3 regions of the Microbispora triticiradicis genome follow, and region 2 is predicted to be linked to each of the others. Evidence: riboswitches for the same ligand, from Rfam matches in the RefSeq annotation. Region 2 holds a riboswitch; each other region holds the start of a gene.

Region 1 (5,896 bases), on a different contig from region 2:
CGTCGATGAGCGAGGCGACGATCCGGTAGCCGACGCCTCCACCGCGCACCGCCGGATCCACCGCGACGGTCCTGATCTCGGCCAGGTCCTCCCAGAGCACGTGCAGCGCGCCGCAGCCGACGACCTCTCCGCCGATCTCCGCGACCCAGAACTCCTGGACGTCCTCGTACAGCGTGACCGTGCTCTTCTTCAGCAGGCGCGGCCCGACGCCCGAGTACGCGTCGACGAGGCGGCGGATCGCCCTGACGTCCGGGGTCCTGGCCCGGCGCACCATAACGCCCCTGGCGCCGGATCCGCTCGGTGTCTGTGCGGCGACCTGCTCCATGAACGGCCAGCCTAGTGCCCCTCCCGCCGTCCCCCTCGCCCGTCGCGCGCGGATCGGCGAAGGCGGCTCCGATTTACGGTCAACCCCAAACGGCCCGTCCGACATCGCGCCTGACGTTCTGTAGCCACCGGAATACGGATCGACGCCGGATCGGGCCCCGTGGCGCACGCCTGGCCGCGCATCGATTTTCTCTGCTTCCGACCAGCACCTCATACGTCACCAAAGCACCACAAACCCAGGTAGACCAGCCGGTATCACTGATCAACTCGTGACCCTAGCGTGATCATTTGGTTGTGAAACGTAGACGGGTTTGCGAGTTCTGGTTGAGCAACAACTCAGGGTGCACTATCGTCCAGCGACGATGCCGATCGTCGTGAGCGATCTCGACGATCGGGCGCCGAATCCTCGAAGCACCGGTGCCCGAACCCTGTCGGGGGCCGGGTGCGGAGAGGAGCCGGGGACCCAATCCATGGGATCAGGATCGGTTCAGGTTCAGATCGTCCAGGGGTGAATCCGCAAGGTAGGGCTGCTCCGGCCCGAACCCGTCAGCTAACCCGGCAGGCGCTCGGCAGTGCCCAGCCGCACGACCCGTCACGACGACGCCGGCCGATGCGGGGGCACCTATGGGAGAGGAGCTCGGTTGCGCATGCGTGGAGGACGGCAGGCGGGCAGGCACGCCCGTCGCCGACGGCCCGGACCCGGCCCGGCCGGTCCGGGTGCCATCCGGCGGTTCACCTTCGTCGGAGTCGCGCTCGCCGCGGTCACATTCGGCGCTCCGGTGGTCCGCGCGACCGCCGACCCGAAGCCGAGCCTCAAGGAGCTCGCCGCGGAGGTGGAGGACCTCTACAGCGAAATCGAGACACTCACCGAGCAGTACAACGGCGAGCGGGTGCGTCTGAAGGCGGCCGAGCGGTCCGCCGATCTCGCCAAGAAGAACCTCGCCAAGAGCGAGGCCGAACTGGAGACCCGCCGGCAGAGGGCGAGCGCCCTCGCCCAGCACTCCTACATGACCAACGGGCTCGGCAACGCCCTGGTGCTCGTGAAGTCCACGGACCCGCGGCAGTACCTCGACCAGGCCTCCACGACGTACGCGCTGGAGTTACAGCAGAGCCAGGAGGTCGCGGAGGTCAGCAAGGCGATGGACGCCGCCGCGCGGGCCAAGTCCAGCGCCGCCGCCCGCCAGAGCGAGGTCAGGAAGCTGCTGGACGGCCTCGACACGCGGCGCGACAAGATCACGAAACTGATCAAGAAGACCGAGAGCAGCCTCTACCGGCAGGTCTCGCGAGAGGTCGGCACCGAGACGCGCAGGAAGATGTCGTTCCCCATCGTGGGGGGCGGCAAGGCCGCCCAGGCGGCGCGCTGGGCCCTCGCGCAGCAGCTCAAGCCGTACGTCTGGGGCGCGGAAGGGCCGCGCTCGTTCGACTGCTCCGGCCTGGTGATGGCCGCCTACCAGTCCGTCGGCATCAGCCTGCCCCACTACACGGGCGACCAGTGGACGGCCGGCACGCACATCTCCCGCGACCAGCTCCGCCCCGGCGACCTCGTGTTCTTCTACTCCGACCTGCACCACGTGGGTCTCTACATCGGCGGCGGCTACATGGTCCACGCGCCGCGCACCGGTGACGTCATCCACATCGCGAAGATCGCCGGACGGCCGTTCGCGGGCGGCGTGCGCGTCGCCGACTGATCACACGGATGGTCGGCGTGCACGACCACCGTTCACCGGCCGCGCCCGCGTGCGCGGCCGGACGAGTTCGGGACGTGCTCAGATGAGACGGCGGCGGGCGGCCCAGGCGACGGCCTCGATGGCGGTCGCCACGCCGATCCGGTCGCAGATGCAGCGCAGCCGCCGCCGCACCGTACGTCCGCTGACGTCGAGGCTGCGGCCCACCCGGTCGGCGGTGACGCCCTTCGCCAGCTCGGCGAGCAGCAGTAGGTCCTCCTCGGTGAGACCGGCACGCTCAAGGTCCGAGGCGAGATCCTCACCCCGGTAGACGACCTCCGGATAACCCATCGTCCGCCCTCCCCACGACGATGATTCGTCGGCCCACCCTCCAGGGACGGTAAACGCCTTTGCTGAAGGCCGTCAAGGTGCGGCGGCGGGCCGCCGGTCATACGCCTCCCTTGCGGCCTCCACGTCCTCCATGTGGATCTCCGCCCAATTCTTGATCGCTTCCATCAGCGGCATCAGGTTCTCACCCAGGGGCGTGAGCCGATAGTCGACTCGTACCGGCACCGACGGGGTGACCGTACGCGAGACCAGTCCGTCGCGTTCCATCGTCCGCAACGTCTGCGTGAGCATCTTCTGACTCACCCCGGCGATCGTCCTCGCCAGTTCGCTGTAGCGGAGGGACCCGCGAGCGAGCGCGGTCAGCACGAGACTCACCCACTTGTCGCTGAGCGCGTCGAGCAACTGCCGGGACGGGCAGGTCGCCACGTACGCGTCGTACCGCCGCCGCGCCTCCTCCCGCCGCTGGGCCGCCGTCCGGGTGGGCATGATCTTCCCTCCGCCTCCGTTACGCACTTGCGGGTGCCTCCTTACCGCAAGAGAGTAACTCTCCATAACCTCCTGTCGTACGGAGAGGAGGACACATGAGAGCACTGGTGGGGCGGGACGGAGTCGTACAGGTGGCCGAGGTGCCCGAGCCCGAGCCGGGGCCGGGCCAGGTGCGGATCCGGGTGGAGGCGGCGGCCGTCAACCCGATCGATCTCTTCACGGTCTCCGGCGCCCTTCCCGATTACGGGCTCACGCCCCGGCTCGACACGTACGCCCTGGGCTGGGACGTGGCGGGGGTGATCGACCGGGTGGGACCGGGGGTGACGGCGGCCGGCCCGGGCGATCGGGTCATCGGCCTGTCGGACCGGCTGACGGACCCGATCAAGGCCCAGGCCGAACTGGTCGTGCTGGACGAGCACGCCGTCGCGCCCGCGCCCGCGGGGATGCCCGCCGTCGAGGCGGCGACGCTGCCGCTCAACACACTGACCGCCGTTCAGGCGCTCGACCTCGCCGGGCTCGCCGAAGGCGCGAGCCTGCTCGTGACGGGGGCGGCCGGGGGCCTCGGCGGATATCTGGTGGAACTGGCGGCCCTGCGGGGCATCAGGGTCGCCGCCGTCGCCGCGCCCGGAGACGAGGCGCTGGTCCGCGGCTTCGGCGCGGAGTGGTTCGTCGCGAGGGGCGCCGATCTGGCCGGCGCCGTACGGGCCGTCGTTCCGGGCGGCGTAGACGGAGTGGTGGACGCGGCCGTCGTCGGCCTGCCCGCGCTGGACGCGGTGCGTAACGGAGGCGTGTTCGTCGCCGTCGGCGCGGGGCAGGCCCCGCTCCCGCTGCGCGGAATCCGCGCCTCCACGGTGTTCGTCCGGGCCGACGCGGCGCAGCTCAGGGACGTCGTCAGGCTGGCCGAGGCGGGCCGGCTCACGACACGGGTCGCCGGTGTCCACCCGCTGGACCGCGCGGCCGAGGCCCACGAGCGGCTCGTCCGGGGCGGCGTGCGCGGACGCCTGGTGCTGACCCCCTGACACCCCCCGCGCACGAGACCGGCACAGGAGACCGGCACGCGAGACCGGCACACGGCCGGGCCGGGCCGGACGGGGATGCCGTCCGGCCCGGCCGCTCGCCCCCCGGACACGGCCGGCACAGGGCAAGCACAGGGCCGGAACACGGTCAGGGCGGCGAACGGACCGCGGCGAAGCGGGACGGTCAGCGGATCAGGCGGTCAGGGTCAGGCGGCGCGGCCCGCGTCGAGCAGCTCGCGAATCCGGTCGCGGCCCACCGCCAGCAGCAGCGTGGGCAGGCGCGGGCCGGTGTCGCGGCCGACGAGCAGCCGGTAGAGCAGGGCGAAGAACGCTCGCTGGGCGGCCTTCAGCTCCGGCGTGGCCGCTTTGGCGTCCATCTCCAGCCCGGCCAGCACCTTCGGCACGCCGTAGACGAGCGTGGTCAGGCCGTCGAGCGACCAGTGGTCGTCGAGACCGTCGAGCAGCAGGCGCAGCGACTCCCGCTCCGCCTCGCCGAGCGTGTCGAGAAGCTCCTTGTCGGGCGTCTCGCGCACCTGCGTGCGCTCCTCCGCGGGCAGGTAGGTGTTCACCCAGTGCCGGGCGCGGTCGAGCCGCGGCCGCAGCTCGTCCAGCCCGCCGATCTCCGGGTCGAAGGCGCGCAGGATGCGCAGCGTCTGCTCCTCGTGGCCGGTCGCGATGTCGACCACCGAGGCGAGCGTCCGGTACGGCAGCCGGCGCGGCGTGTCGGGCAGCGTCGCGGACGCGGTGCTCGACGCCCGGCGGTAGGCCGACTGGTCGGCCGGCAGCGCCGTCCCCTCCGTGACCTTCCTGGTGAGCGTGTCCCACTCGTCGTACATCCGCTGGATCTCCTGGTCGAAGGAGATCTTGAACGACTGGTTGGGGCGGCGGCGGGCGTACAGCCAGCGCAGCAGCGCGGGCTCCATGATCGACAGAGCGTCGGCCGGGGTCGGCACGCCGCCCTTGGAGCTGCTCATCTTGGCCATGCCGCTGATGCCGACGAAGGCGTACATCGGCCCGATCGGCTGCTGCCCGCCGAACACCTCGCGGATGATCTGGCCGCCGACGACGAACGACGAGCCCGGCGAGCTGTGGTCGACGCCCGACGGCTCGAAGACCACGCCCTCGTACGCCCAGCGCATCGGCCAGTCGACCTTCCACACCAGCTTGCCGCGGGTGTGCTCGGACAGCAGGACGGTCTCGCCGTGCCCGCAGACGCAGGTGTACGACAACGCGGTGGTCTCGTCGTCGTACGACGTGACCGTGGTCAGGTCGCGGTCGCAGAACGAGCAGTACGGCTTGTAGGGGTAGTAACCCCCCGCGCCGGAGCCGTCGTCCTCGCTCGCGGCCCCCGAGCCCTCCAGGGCGGCGGCCTCGTCGGCGTCGAGGACCTCCTTGACCTTGGCCTTCTTGGTGCGGTACTGGTCGAGGATCGCGTCGATCCGCCGCCGCTCCCGCATGGCGAGCAGCACCTGCTCCCGGTACGCCCCCGAGGTGTACATCTCGGTCTGGCTGATGCCGTGGAACTCCACGCCCATCTCCGCCAGCGCGGCGATCATCGGCGCCTTGAAGTGCTCGGCCCAGTTCGGGTACTCGCTGCCGGGCGGAGCCGGGACGGTGGTCAGCGGCTTGCCGATGTGCTCGTTCCAGGCGGGGTCGACGCCCGCGGGGACCTTGCGGAAGCGGTCGAAGTCGTCCCACGAGATGATGTGCACGCACTCGTGCCCGCGCCGCCTGATCTCGTCGGCCACCAGGTGCGGGGTCATTACCTCGCGCAGGTTGCCCAGGTGGATCGGGCCGGACGGGCTGAGGCCGGACGCGCAGACGACGGGTTTGCCCGGTGCGCGCCGTTCGGCCTCGGCGATGACCTCATCGGCGAAACGCGCCACCCAGTCGGCGTCCATCACGTCAGTCCTCTCGAAACGGGATCCTGCCTTCTATGGTCCCGTACCCGAGGGAGTCGTCAGGACGTGTTGCGGACGTAGACCAGCCGCAGGCCGATGAGCGTGAGCCAGGGCTCGTGCACGTCGATCGTGCGGGCCTCGCCGATGACGAGCGGCG
Region 2 (5,896 bases):
GCGACTGGAAGTGGTGGTGAACCGGAGCAAATAGGAAGTCATGAAGCGTGTCAAGGATCTTGTCTTCTCCTCGACGGCCCTTCGCCCGGGAGCGGCCATTCCTTCGGTTTTGACCAGGGAAAAGGCCGAGGCCGCCGTCGCCGCCTAGATGAAAATTTCATCTCGGAGCTTTGCGCTTCAGGCCCCTCCGGCGCCGAGGCCGGCGGTCATGGCACCGGCGGAATCGGAGTCACCAGTTTTCCTCGACCCAGTCCAGGGCGGATTGCCACCAGGACGTTCTCTGGTTCCGCCTGGGAGGGGGGATCCGCGGCGTCGAGGGCGGCGGTGCGGCCTGGAGCCGCCTGGAGCGCTGGGGCAGGACGAAACCGATGGCGGGGATCGGCGGTATCGGCGACGTGTTCGAGGCCAGGCCGTTCCGCGGGCTCGCGAAGTACTGATCCGACGGCAGGCCTGAAGGGCTTCCGTACGGTGAGAAGGACGCCGAGAACCCCGGCCGAGGCAGAGTCAGCGAGGCCGAGCTCCCCGGGGCCACCCTGTTCTGGCCCGGCAGCTTGTTGTGCTGCGGCAGCCGTACGACGACGGCGTCCGCCGTCACCGACACCGAGATCCAGTCGGCGCGCCTGTTGTGCAGCTCGATCGTCACCCGCTCCTGCGGGCCCGGAGCCGTGACGACCGGAATCACCGGCCCGCCGCGCGTCGTGACCGCCCGCTGCCGAGCACCGTCGTCGCCTGCCGGGTTGACCCGCATGTCGACGCCCGCGCATCTGGTCCACCGGTTGTACTCGGCCCTGACGGCCACCCGGGCGCCGGGCGTCGGCGGACCGCTCGCCGGTACGACGGGATTCCCGGTCCACGCGGGACACTCGCCGTACGCCCTGCAGAGCCTGACCACGTCGGCGTACGAGCTGGTGGGCAGGGTCGCGCCGAACAGCAACTCCTGTTCCAGGATCAGCCGTGCCTGCCCGATGGTCTTGATCACGTCAGGCATGGAGGGCACCCACAACCAGCAGCCCGCGATGGCGGTGTCCGCCAGCGCCTGCCGGGACGCGTCCTTCATGTTCTCTGCGATGCCGAACGCACGGACGAACTCGTGCTGTGCTCGCTCGACGAGCGCGTACCGGTCGTAGGCGGTGCGCCATTGGTCCCGTAGGTCCCGCATATACCGGCGCCCCGCGGCCATGTGCTCGTCGAACTCCCGTACCGGGATCAGTTCGACCTTCCGCCCCACCGCCGCGATCTGCCGCTCCAGCACGTCCAACCGCTGGCCGATCCGCTGAACCCCCGCGTCGGGCCGGTTCCGCACGCCGACCACGGCGTCGATCACCTGGTGCGCGACGATCGCCCAGTTCGCGTCGTCCCACGCGCCCTGCTGGAGCAGCGCGGTGACGGCCGCCTTGGTGGCGATCGCGCCCAGCGCGACGGCGAGCTCGATCGACATGCTCGAAGGCTAAACAGGCCTCTGACGCTCCGCATGAGTACCTCCCTACTCACATCAGGTGCGGCGGGCCGGATGGCCGATCATGGAGGTCTCAGGGTGACCGTCGGCCGGCATGAGGAGAGCGACGCATGACCTTCGTGAAGGACGTCGAGACCCGTGGCATGCGCCACTGCGAGACGACGGCGCTGGGGGTGCTGTTGCGGCACGAGGGGCTCGATCTGTCCGAGCCCATGCTGTTCGGGCTGGGGTCGGGCCTGTCCTTCGTCTACTGGGACAGCAAGGCCATGCCGATCCCCTTCCTCGGCGGCCGGGTCAAGCCGTTCGAACTCACCAGGAACCTGGCCGCCCGGCTGGGACTGACGCTGGCGACCGAGGAGACCACCTCGTCGCGCAAGGCGTGGGAGAACGTGGCCGCCCGCGTCGACGCGGGCCGGCCGGTCGGCCTCCAGCTCGACTGCTACCACCTGGACTACTTCCGCTCCAAGGTGCACTTCGGTGGTCATGTCGTCGCGATGTACGGCTACGACGAGCACGAGGTCTACCTGGTGGACACCGACCAGCAGGGCGGAGCGGTACGCACCGGCCGGGACGGCCTCGCCAGGGCGCGGGCCGAACGCGGCCCGATGACCGCCAGGAACCGGTCCTTCACCCTCACCCTGCCGGCCCGCCCGCTCAACTGGCAGGAACAGATCATCCCCGCCATCCGGGACTGCGCCGACGCCTTCCTCGCCGCTCCCATCGCGAACCTGGGCCACCGCGGCATCGAGAAGGCCGGCAAGCTGGTGCCCGGATGGCTGCTACGCGCCGCCGAGCCGCGGCGGGACCTGCCGCAGGCCGCTCTCCTCATGGAGAAGGGAGGAACCGGCGGCGCCCTGTTCCGCGCCCTCTACCGCGACTTCCTCGACGAGTGCACGCATCTGATCGACGACGGCGGCCTCCGCACCGGTCACCGCCTGTACGCCGAGGCCGCCGGCCTCTGGACGGAGGTGTCCGTCCTGATCGCGAAGGCGGGAGAAAGCGGTGACGCGGGACACCTGGAGCAGGCCGGGGTCATCCTCCGCGATCTTTCACGCGTGGAGGAGGACGCCATGCGGGTGCTCCGTCAGCTGTAGGGGATCGGGTCAGTTCCTCCGCTGGAGGAGGAGCGTGACGAACCCCAGGATGCCCCGGTAACCGCGCAGCCACATGTCGCGGTGCTCCAGAGCCGCCGTGCGAGCGTCGTCGGCGTCCGGGCCGGAATGCTCGTTGGCCCAGCGCAGCAGCGTGCCCGTCCAGGACCACTCGTATTCGTCCCATTCGGCCAGGTCGCTGGTGTACGCGTGGACCACGTCGAAACCGGGGGACTCGGCGGCGGCGACGGTGCCGGGCAGGTCGAGGAACTCCGACTTCGCGGCGCCCAGCCGGGTGAGCGCCTCCGTGGTCGGCTCGCGCTCCCAGAATCCCTCGCCCACCAGTGCCAGCCCGTTCGGCCGCAGGTAACGGCGGACGTGCTCGACGGTCGGGACGAGCCCGCCGAACGCGTGCGTGGCCCCTACGCAGAGCACCAGGTCGTACTGCTCGGCGACCGGGAAGTCGGCGGCCGGCCGCTCGTGGAACCGGATGCGCTCCCAGACGCCCTGGACCTCGGCCGCCTGTTCCGCCGCCTTGAGGCCGAGCGCGGAGATGTCCACACCGTCGGCGGTCGCGTCCTGGTAGAGCGCCAGCGCGCGCAGCGTCCAGGCCGCCTCGCCGCAGCCGAGATCGAGGATCCTCGCCCCCTCGGCCAGCCGGGCCCGGCGCAGCAGCCGGGTCACGTTGGCACCGGAGACCGGCGCGGCGATGGGGTGGTCCCGATGAGCGAGATGGCTGATCAGCTGGCGGTCCATGGCCCAATCCTTCCGCATCCCCGAACCCTTGCGGCAAGCCGAATCCGCCCTTACGGGCGGCGCCGGGACGACCGCCGGCCCGCCGCCGGCCTGGCCGGTCCCCGGCGGAGACGCGGTCACGTGTGACCGGACGTCCCCGCCGGGGTGTCGTCCACGACGCCGGGGTCACACGCCGGGGCGTACGGCGGTGACGAAGTTGCTCCTCCAGTAGCCCTTGAGGCGGTCGACCCTGACCACCGCGCCGGAGTGGGGAGCGTTGATCACTTTCTTGTTCCCTATGTACATGCCCACGTGGCCGCCGCCGCTGGTGAAGATGAGGTCGCCCGGCTTGAGACGCGCCAGGGAGACCTTCTTCTTTACGGCGTTGAGCATCGACCACGTCGTACGCGGGATCTTGACGCCGGCCTTGCGCCAGGCGAACTGGACCAGCCCGGAGCAGTCGAACGACCGCGGGCCCGTGGCGCCCCAGACGTAGGGGTCGCCGATTTGCTTTTTCGCCACCTTGATAGCGAGTTCGGCCTTCTCCTGCTGGACAGCGGCCTTGGTGAGCTTCGTGTTGACGGAGGCCTCCGCCGTGGAGGCCGTGGCGGCCCCTCCGGCGTACGGGGTGAACGCCGTGACGGGGGGCTCGGGCGGAATGGCCGTCGAGTCCGGGGGCGGGGCTGTCACGGTCCCCGTGACGGCGCCGGCGGGCAGGGCGCCGAAGCCTGTCAGGGAGAGGGTGAGCGCTGCGCTACCGAGCGTGACGCAGGCAGCGCGAAGCAGAGTGGTGGGGTTGGCGGACAGAGGGATCTCTCCTAGGGTCTTCCGCTTGCGCCTACCGGGTTAGCTGACGGATTCGGGCAGGGAAGTCGCCCTACAGCGCTTGCGCGCCGATTCACCCCGGACCTTCGGATGGAAGGTCGATTGGTTCCCCGGCTCCGAGCCTCCTTGCTGGCACGGATTCGGCATCACCGGCGCCCAGGGGGGCGGGAGAGGACATGGCGCCGGTGACAGTGGATGCGCTTTCCGAACACGGGCTGGCCGGGTTCGTTGGGCAAGGAAACTACCAAGACACGCCATATTGCCGCAAAGGGTGCAAATGGGATTATGATCGCATAAAGGGATCATAAAGCGAGGAGCCGCAGGTCAGGGCGGGTGTGACAGCCGGAGAACGTGACGCTCGTCACACCGGCCGATCGGCCTTCCGCAGGTCGCCAGGGCGCGTGCATCCGGCCGACGGGGTGTCTTCCGCCGGCCGCGGGCGATCCCGAAGCACCGGCCACGCCGTCGGTGCACGGCGTGGCGAGGTCAGGCGGTCACTGCGTACGCCAGAACGTGCCGTTGGCCGAGGGGTCGTCGGGATCGCCCTGCGGGACGGTGAAGCCCGCGCCCCACATCGTCGTCGTTCCCGGCCTGCGGGCGACGGAGAACACGACGGCGTCGGTGCCGGACTTCCGGAGGAGCCGGGCCTGTCGCCACGTCGAGCCCGTGACCTGCCACAGGGTGGGGTTCCAGTTGCCCTGCAAGACCCAGACGCCGCCCCTGCCGTCGGGCTCCACCTCGGTGTACGGCTGGGCGTTGGCGGAGCCGATGGAGACGGTCCACGACCTGCCGTTCCAGTGCATCACCAGGGTGCGGCCGAAGTCGACGTCGTCGCCCTGCTCGTCCGCGCCCTCCCAGCTGACCCCGCCGACGGCCCACACGTTCTTCGATCCCACGACCGCGATGTCCTGGATGGTCACGACGGCGTCCGGCGCGGGAAGGGTGAGGGCCGGAGCCGGGACCAGGGTCCAGGACGTCCCGTTCCACCGCATGATCGAGGGACGGTTGCCCTTGACGCCCGCCGCCCAGGCCACGCCGGCCTTGTACGCGTCGACGGCGGAGGCGCGGCCCGGCAGCCGGACGCTCTTCCAGGAGGATCCGTTCCAGTGCCTCGCCGTGGCGGACGTCCCGGCGACCGCCCAGATGTCCTTCGCGCCCGTCGCGTCGGCGTCCGTCGCCGAGAAGCCGCCGCCCAGGGAGATCGTGGTCCATCCGCGGCCGTTCCAGCGCGCGGCCCGGCCCTCGCCGAAGACCCACGCGTTCGTGCCGGAGGTGGCCGTCACGGCCCGCAGCTCGTACGGCGGGCTGTTCGGGATGACCCGCCAGGATCGGCCGTCGAACCGCTGGACGAGACCCCGCTGCCTGCCGTTCACGACCCGGTGCCCGGCCGCCCACACCGACCCGTTGCCCAGGACCGTCACGTCGTTGAGCACGTCGTCCCCGGGCAGCGTGTTCACCCTGACCGGCTTCCACGTGGGCGCGGGCGCCTCCGCCTGGTAGCCCTGATAGCCCAGGTGGCCCTGGTGGGCCGCACCGGACGCCGCCGCGGGCGGCACGCTCGCCAGGCCGAGAACCATCACCCCTGTGACGACTGCGGTACGCATGACGCTCCCCTCCGTTCGCCCATATGACGTCCGATCGAGGACATTCGTTCACCGGGCGGCCACGCGACTTCCGGCGCGGAGGCGATGGAATCGGCCTGCCCGCGTGCGAAAACGACAAGTAGGATTGCCGGTATGGCAAACGACGACGCCGCCGTCCTGGCCTCCGTCGGTTCGCGGCTGCGTGC
Region 3 (5,896 bases), on a different contig from region 2:
AAACTGGTCACGCTGGCCGAGAGACTCGGCGTGAATCCCTCGACCGCGATGCGGATGGCGGACCGCCTCGCCGCCGCCGGGCTGCTGAAGCGCGAGGTGAACCCGCAGAACCGGCGGGAGACGCTGCTGCGGCTGACCGACGTAGGCTCGCGCATCGTGGACGAGGTCACCGCCCGGCGCAAGGCGGAGATCGCGGCGATCCTCGCCCGGATGTCCGCTCCCCGGCGTCAGGCTCTGATCACCGCCATGCGCGAGTTCACCGACGCGGCCGGCGAACCGCCCACGACCGTCTCGTTCCCGCTCGGCTGGCCCGATCCGTCCTCCTGACCCGTCGCCTGCACGGACTTGGTGATCCGGTACGCCCGCCGGAAGCCGGCCGGGCTCGCGGGGGCGGCGCACTCGCCGGGCACGCGGTCGTCACGCGGACTCAGCATCCGGAGGCGGCGCATTCCCCCGGGATGAGGCCGCCGGAGCCACCGGCCGTCGAGGGCGTGTCGTCGCCTCCGCCGGAGCCGGTGCCCGCGCCGCCCTTCGTGCCGCCGCCCTTCGTGCCGCCGCCCGCCTTTCCGGCCGGCCCGGTCTTCGCCTGGCCCGTGCCTCCGGGCGCCTGACCGGTGGACCCACCGGCGCCGGAGCCCGCGCCGGTGCCCGTGCCGTCTCCGGCTGGCGCCTGCGCGGAGCCGCCGTCCGCGCCTCCGTCCGCGCCGCCGCCCTCGGCGTCGCCCGCCAAGCCGTCATCCGCGCCGTCATCCGCGCCGTCATCCGCGCCGTCATCCGCGCCGTCCTCGGCGTCGGTTCCGGAGTCCGGTCCCGCCTCGGCGGGATCACCGGCGCCGTTCTCCTGCGCCGGCGCCGTCTGCTGCCCGGCACCGCCCGCGGAGGGGCCCGGGTCCGTGGAGCCGCGCAACGCGAAGCCCGCGCCCGCCGCCGCGAGTACGGCGACCAGGATCACGGCGACGATGACGAGGGGCTTCCTGCTCTTCGTGCCGGACGGCTCGTCGCTGGAGAGGATCTCCTGACGAAACTGATCATCCTGGCTCGTCTGTGAGGGGACGCGCCCGTACATGTGAGACAACTCCCAGCGGTCGTATCGGGGGAAAGCTCCACGGCTTCCGCGGGTGGCTGCCCACCCTAGCCGCGCGAGTCGCCGAATTTCACAGACACCCGCAAACGATCTCGAACTCCCAGAGTGTTCCCAGGCGCCTCTCCGGCCGGTCAGCCGAGGAGGTGGAACGGCTCCTGCGCCGCGGCGGGGCCGGACACCCCGGCTCCCACGACCTCCTGGCCGCGCCGCTCGCCGCCGTACCCCTCCCGCCGCGGGCCACCCCTTCGGTGCCGTCCGCCGGACGTCGCCGCCGCGGCGGCCCTGAAGCGCAGACCGGTCACCGCGGTCGACACGAGCGCGAACAGCAGACCGGCCGGCAGGACGGCGTCGCTCGGCGAGAAGGCCGTGCCCGGCGGCTGCCCGTGACCCGCGGCCATGCTCCGCGTGGCCGACGCCGCCGCCCCCTGGACCACCGCCCCCTGGACCACCGCCCCCTGAACCGCGGCGTCCGCCGCCACGGGCTGGACGGTGACGGTCACCTTCGGGATCACCTTGACCTTGCGTGGCAGGCCGTACCCGACGATCTTGCTGGAGTCGCGCACCTTGCGCTTGAGCCAGACGCCGTCGACGTTGCCCTCGATCGTGTGGACCTTGCCGCCGACGACCTTCTCGACGATGCCGACGTGGTCGATGTCCTTGATGCGCTTCGACCCCGACCAGTCGAAGAAGACCACGGCCCCGGGTTCCGGCTCGCGACTCCAGGCGCCCTGCTGCTCGAACCACTTGGCGTGCCGGGTGGTCAGCGCGAACTCGCCGACGTGGTCCTGCACGCCGGCCCGGTCGGCCGCCCACGAGACGAACATGTCGCACCAGGGAGCCGCCTTGAAGTCGGAGTCCATGGCGATGTTGTCGGCGTACCACTCGCCGAACTTGGTCGGCTTCCCGGGCCGTTCCCGGTAGCCGAGCTCCGGGCGTACGGCGTCGAGCAACTGCTGTGCTATCGGATCGGTAGAAATCGAAGGCTCCTATGGCGCGCGTCAGAACATGACGAACCCGCCGCCGGGCACGACGGCATGCGGGCATGACCGTCACACCGACCGTCACGCCGGCGGACGCACCGGCGGACACGGCCGCGGCGGTCCCCGGGCGGGCGGGGTCGGACGGGATTCAGAAACGGGAGATGTGGCAGCCCGTCACGGGCGCGCCGTCACCCCGGAAGCCTGGAGACGTTCCAGGGCGGGCATGTGGTACGGCGACGGAGGCCGGACCGGGTGGGCAGGTGGAGCGGACACTCCACGCGCTCTCCTCTCCTTGGCCGCCTACCGGGTTAGCTGACGGGTTCGGGCCAGGAGTAGCCCTACCGGATGGTCCGGATTCACCCCAGAGAGACGTGGGTCCCCGGTTCCCGGGTTCGATGACATCCGGGATTCGGCGGTCGCCGGTCGTCCTCGGGTTGAGGACCACGCACCGGCGCACTGACCGGAAGCATAGTAGATCACGAGTAGGACACGACCGAAAAACCGGCAAACGGGTCCATTTCTGCACCTTCTGCACCACGCTTCCGCAGGTCCTCGCCCCGACGGCACCTAACCGTGATATGCGCCACATCGCCCGGTACGGGCCCGTCTGGCACTCGGGCTCCCGTATGACGCGGGGTGATCACGATGGCGGGGCGTGAGCGGGCTCGGACCCTCTCACGCCCCGTCGATCCGGCCGGCCCCGCCGCGTCGGACCGCTGGCGTCGGACCGCAGGCGGCGGGCTGCCGCGCCGGCTACCACTCACCGCCGGGTGCGCCGACTCCTCTCCGCCGGCCGTGCTCGTGCTGCCGGTAGTTGGCCGCGAACGCGAGCGCGCCGAGGCCGAACAGGAAGATGATCGCTCCGGTGACCACGTTGTTCCAGATGGTCGCGGTGGTCGCCGGCTGGCCTCTGATCACCCACGGCGCGATGATCGCCCAGACGCCGAGCACCGGTGTCACCCAGCTCACGCCGTACGTCCGGCCGAACGCGGAGGCGCAGCTCAGCGCGAGCGCCGTGACGACCAGCCCGACGATCAGGTTGTTGACCGTCAGGCCGCCGAACCCGGTGAATCCCACGATCCACGGCGAGATGGCGAGGTAGAGGCCGGCGAGGAGCGTCACCGCGTCCATGACCTGCGCCGGGGCGGTCGATCCCGCCCGGTCGTACGTCTGGCGCAGCTCCGTGACGTCCGGGCGTCGAGCCAGACCTGGTTGCACCATGATGTGTCACCTCTTCTCCCAGGTGGCCGGGGGCCCGAGACCCCTCTCTTGCATCATGCAACCGGGGACGGCACGGAGGGGAGACCGCGAGACGCGCGGATTGCAGATGAAGTACATCTGTCAGGCAGATTGCACCGCCGCCGTCAGGGCCTCCGCCGTGTTGACGATCGAAACGTGGCTGTAGGCCTGGGGGAAGTTGCCCACCTGGCGACGGCGGCCGGGGTCGTACTCCTCCGCCAGCAGGCCGACGTCGTTGCGCAGGGACAGCAGCCGCTCGAACAGCGCCCGCGCCCGACTGCGCCGGCCCAGCAGGGCGAGCGCGTGCGCGAGCCAGAAGGAGCAGGGGACGAAGACCCCCTCCCCGCCCGGCAGCCGGTCCACGCCGTCGGCCTCCGGCCGGTAGCGCAGCACGAATCCGTCCTCCGTGAGCTCGCGGCACACGGCGTCGACGGTTCCCGCCAGGCGGGGGTCGTCCAGCGGCAGGAAGCCGAGCCGGGGGATCAGCAGCAGCGCGGCGTCCAGCCCCCTGGAGCCGTAGAACTGGGTGAAGGTGTTGCGGCCGGGGTCGTACCCGTGGGCGCACACGTCCTGGTGGATCTCCTCCCGCAGGGCGCGCCAGCGGCCCACCGGACCGTCGAGGCCCTGCCGCTCCACCGAGGCGACCATCCGGTCCGCGGCCACCCACGCGAGGACCTTCGCGTGCACGAACGGGCGGCGCGGCCCGCGCACCTCCCAGAGCCCGTTGCCCGGCTCGCGCCACGCGCCCTCCAGATAGTCCATGAACGCGCGCTGCAGGTCCCAGGCGTCCTCCTCCGGCCCCAGCCCCGCCTGTCTGGCCTGGTAGAGGCAGTCGATCACCTCGCCGTACACGTCGAGCTGGAACTGCCGGGCGGCGGCGTTGCCGGCCCGCACCGGCCGGGACCCCTCGTATCCCGGCAGCCGGTCGAGGGTCCGCTCGGGCATCCGGCGGCCGCCGTCGATCGTGTACATGATCTGCAGGTCGGCCGGGTCTCCGGCGACGGCCCGCAGCAGCCAGTCACGCCAGGCGGTCGCCTCCTCTGAGTACCCCGCCCCGATGAGCGCCTGGAGAGTGAACGCGGCGTCCCGCAGCCAGCTGTAGCGGTAGTCCCAGTTGCGGGAGCCTCCGATCAGCTCCGGCAGGGACGTGGTGGGCGCCGCGACGATGCCGCCGGTCGGGGCGTAGGTGAGGGCCTTGAGCGTGACGAGGCTGCCGGACACCGCCTCGGCGTACTCACCCCGGTAACGGCACCGGCCGAGCCACTCCCGCCACATGCGCTCGGTGTTCGCCAGCTCCTCGGCGGCCTCCAGCCGGTGCGGGCGGCTCCGCCACGACTCCTGCCAGGTGAGCACGAACGGCACCCGCTCCCCCGCCGCGACGGTGAACGAGGCGGTCGCGGCGCGCGGGCGCGACTCCTGCGTCAGCGGCACGGGAGACTGCAGCCACGCGGCGTTCGGACCGGCGATCACGGCCAGTTCGCCGCCGCGCTCGCGCGTCCAGGGCACCACCTCGCCGTAGTCAAAGCGCAGCAGCAGTTCCGTACGCATCTCCACCCGGCCACGCACGCCCTCCACGATCCGGACGACGTCGGGCGCCTCCTGGCGCGGCGGCATGAAGTCGAGGACCCGGGCGCACCCGCCGGGCACGTCCCAGGTCGTCTCCAGCACCAGCATGCCGTCGCGGTAGCGGCGCCCGGCGCAGGTGCCTCCCGCGGCGGGCGCCAGCAGCCAGTGCCCGGCCCGGTGCCCGCCCAGCAGGGCCGCGAAGCAGGCGCCGGAGTCGAAGCGGGGCAGGCACAGCCAGTCGACCGAGCCGTTCCGGCCCACCAGGGCGGCGGTGTGCATGTCGCCGACGAGCGCGTAGTCCTCGATCCGCATGGCGCCTCCCCTCACCCGTACGGCCGGGGCCGTACGCCGGGGACGCGGCGCGGCCGCGGCACACACGTACCCCGGCCCATCCCCGCGAATCGCGGCTTATCGCCGCCCGAAGACGTACCGCTCGACGTACTCGTTGGCGAAGACGCCCCGGGGGTCGTAGTGCCGTGCCAGGGCGGCGAAGTCGTCCATGCGCTCGTAGCGGGTGCGCAGGACGTCCGGCGGGAGGGTAAAGAGCTTCCCCCAGTGGGGTCGCGCCCCGAACGGCGCCAGGCGCTCCTCGATCGCGGTCAGCACCGGCGTCACGGCGGCCGGGTCCTTGACCCAGGTGAAGTGGAAGGCCACGGTGTCGCGCCCCTGGCTCGGGCTCAGCCAGAGGTCGTCGGCGGCGATGCTGCGGATCTCGGAGATCTGGAGGACCGGGGCGATGCGATCGCCGATCGCGCCGAGCGCCCGGAACGCCTCGGCCGCGTGCCGCCGGGGCACCATGTACTCCGCCTGGAGTTCCTCGCCGCTGCTCGGGGTGAAATCGGGCCGGAAGTGCGGCAGGCGCTCGAACCAGGGGCCGGGCCTCCCCATCTGGGTCGTGCAGTGCACCGGGGACACGCCGGGTACGGGGTGGCGCGGGCCGTCGGCCGGGGCCGCCCCGAAGAAGCCGTCCGGCTCGGCGTCGTCGAGGCCGCCGGAGGTGGGGGCGAGGCGTTCCTTGACCCAGACC

What was found. Region 2 has a riboswitch for cyclic di-AMP ahead of FED44_RS01080 (C40 family peptidase). Riboswitches for the same ligand answer to the same signal wherever they lie in the genome.
Region 1: it holds a riboswitch for cyclic di-AMP, as region 2 does, so the genes downstream of both, FED44_RS32470 (C40 family peptidase) here and FED44_RS01080 (C40 family peptidase) in region 2, are expected to answer to the same signal.
Region 3: it holds a riboswitch for cyclic di-AMP, as region 2 does, so the genes downstream of both, FED44_RS36305 (CHAP domain-containing protein) here and FED44_RS01080 (C40 family peptidase) in region 2, are expected to answer to the same signal.

What each region holds. Positions count from the first base shown of each region.
Region 1 covers NZ_VANP01000020.1:4,374-10,269, forward strand. The annotation lists gene FED44_RS32465 (amino-acid N-acetyltransferase) at 1-325, opposite strand, end outside; cyclic di-AMP (ydaO/yuaA leader) riboswitch at 751-904, shown strand; gene FED44_RS32470 (C40 family peptidase) at 972-2,012, shown strand; gene FED44_RS32475 (helix-turn-helix domain-containing protein) at 2,091-2,339, opposite strand; gene FED44_RS32480 (winged helix-turn-helix transcriptional regulator) at 2,412-2,822, opposite strand; gene FED44_RS32485 (NADP-dependent oxidoreductase) at 2,918-3,841, shown strand; gene lysS (lysine--tRNA ligase) at 4,045-5,739, opposite strand; gene FED44_RS32495 (type III pantothenate kinase) at 5,799-5,896, opposite strand, start outside.
Region 2 covers NZ_VANP01000001.1:222,977-228,872, reverse strand. The annotation lists gene FED44_RS01095 (hypothetical protein) at 230-1,438, opposite strand; gene FED44_RS01090 (BtrH N-terminal domain-containing protein) at 1,567-2,550, shown strand; gene FED44_RS01085 (SAM-dependent methyltransferase) at 2,560-3,303, opposite strand; gene FED44_RS01080 (C40 family peptidase) at 3,469-3,972, opposite strand; cyclic di-AMP (ydaO/yuaA leader) riboswitch at 4,103-4,263, opposite strand; gene FED44_RS01075 (hypothetical protein) at 4,602-5,711, opposite strand; gene FED44_RS01070 (helix-turn-helix domain-containing protein) at 5,844-5,896, shown strand, end outside.
Region 3 covers NZ_VANP01000002.1:592,519-598,414, reverse strand. The annotation lists gene FED44_RS07695 (MarR family winged helix-turn-helix transcriptional regulator) at 1-327, shown strand, start outside; gene FED44_RS35685 (hypothetical protein) at 428-1,066, opposite strand; gene FED44_RS36305 (CHAP domain-containing protein) at 1,216-2,034, opposite strand; cyclic di-AMP (ydaO/yuaA leader) riboswitch at 2,346-2,489, opposite strand; gene FED44_RS07685 (SPW repeat protein) at 2,818-3,285, opposite strand; gene FED44_RS07680 (glycoside hydrolase family 15 protein) at 3,406-5,181, opposite strand; gene FED44_RS07675 (D-arabinono-1,4-lactone oxidase) at 5,278-5,896, opposite strand, start outside.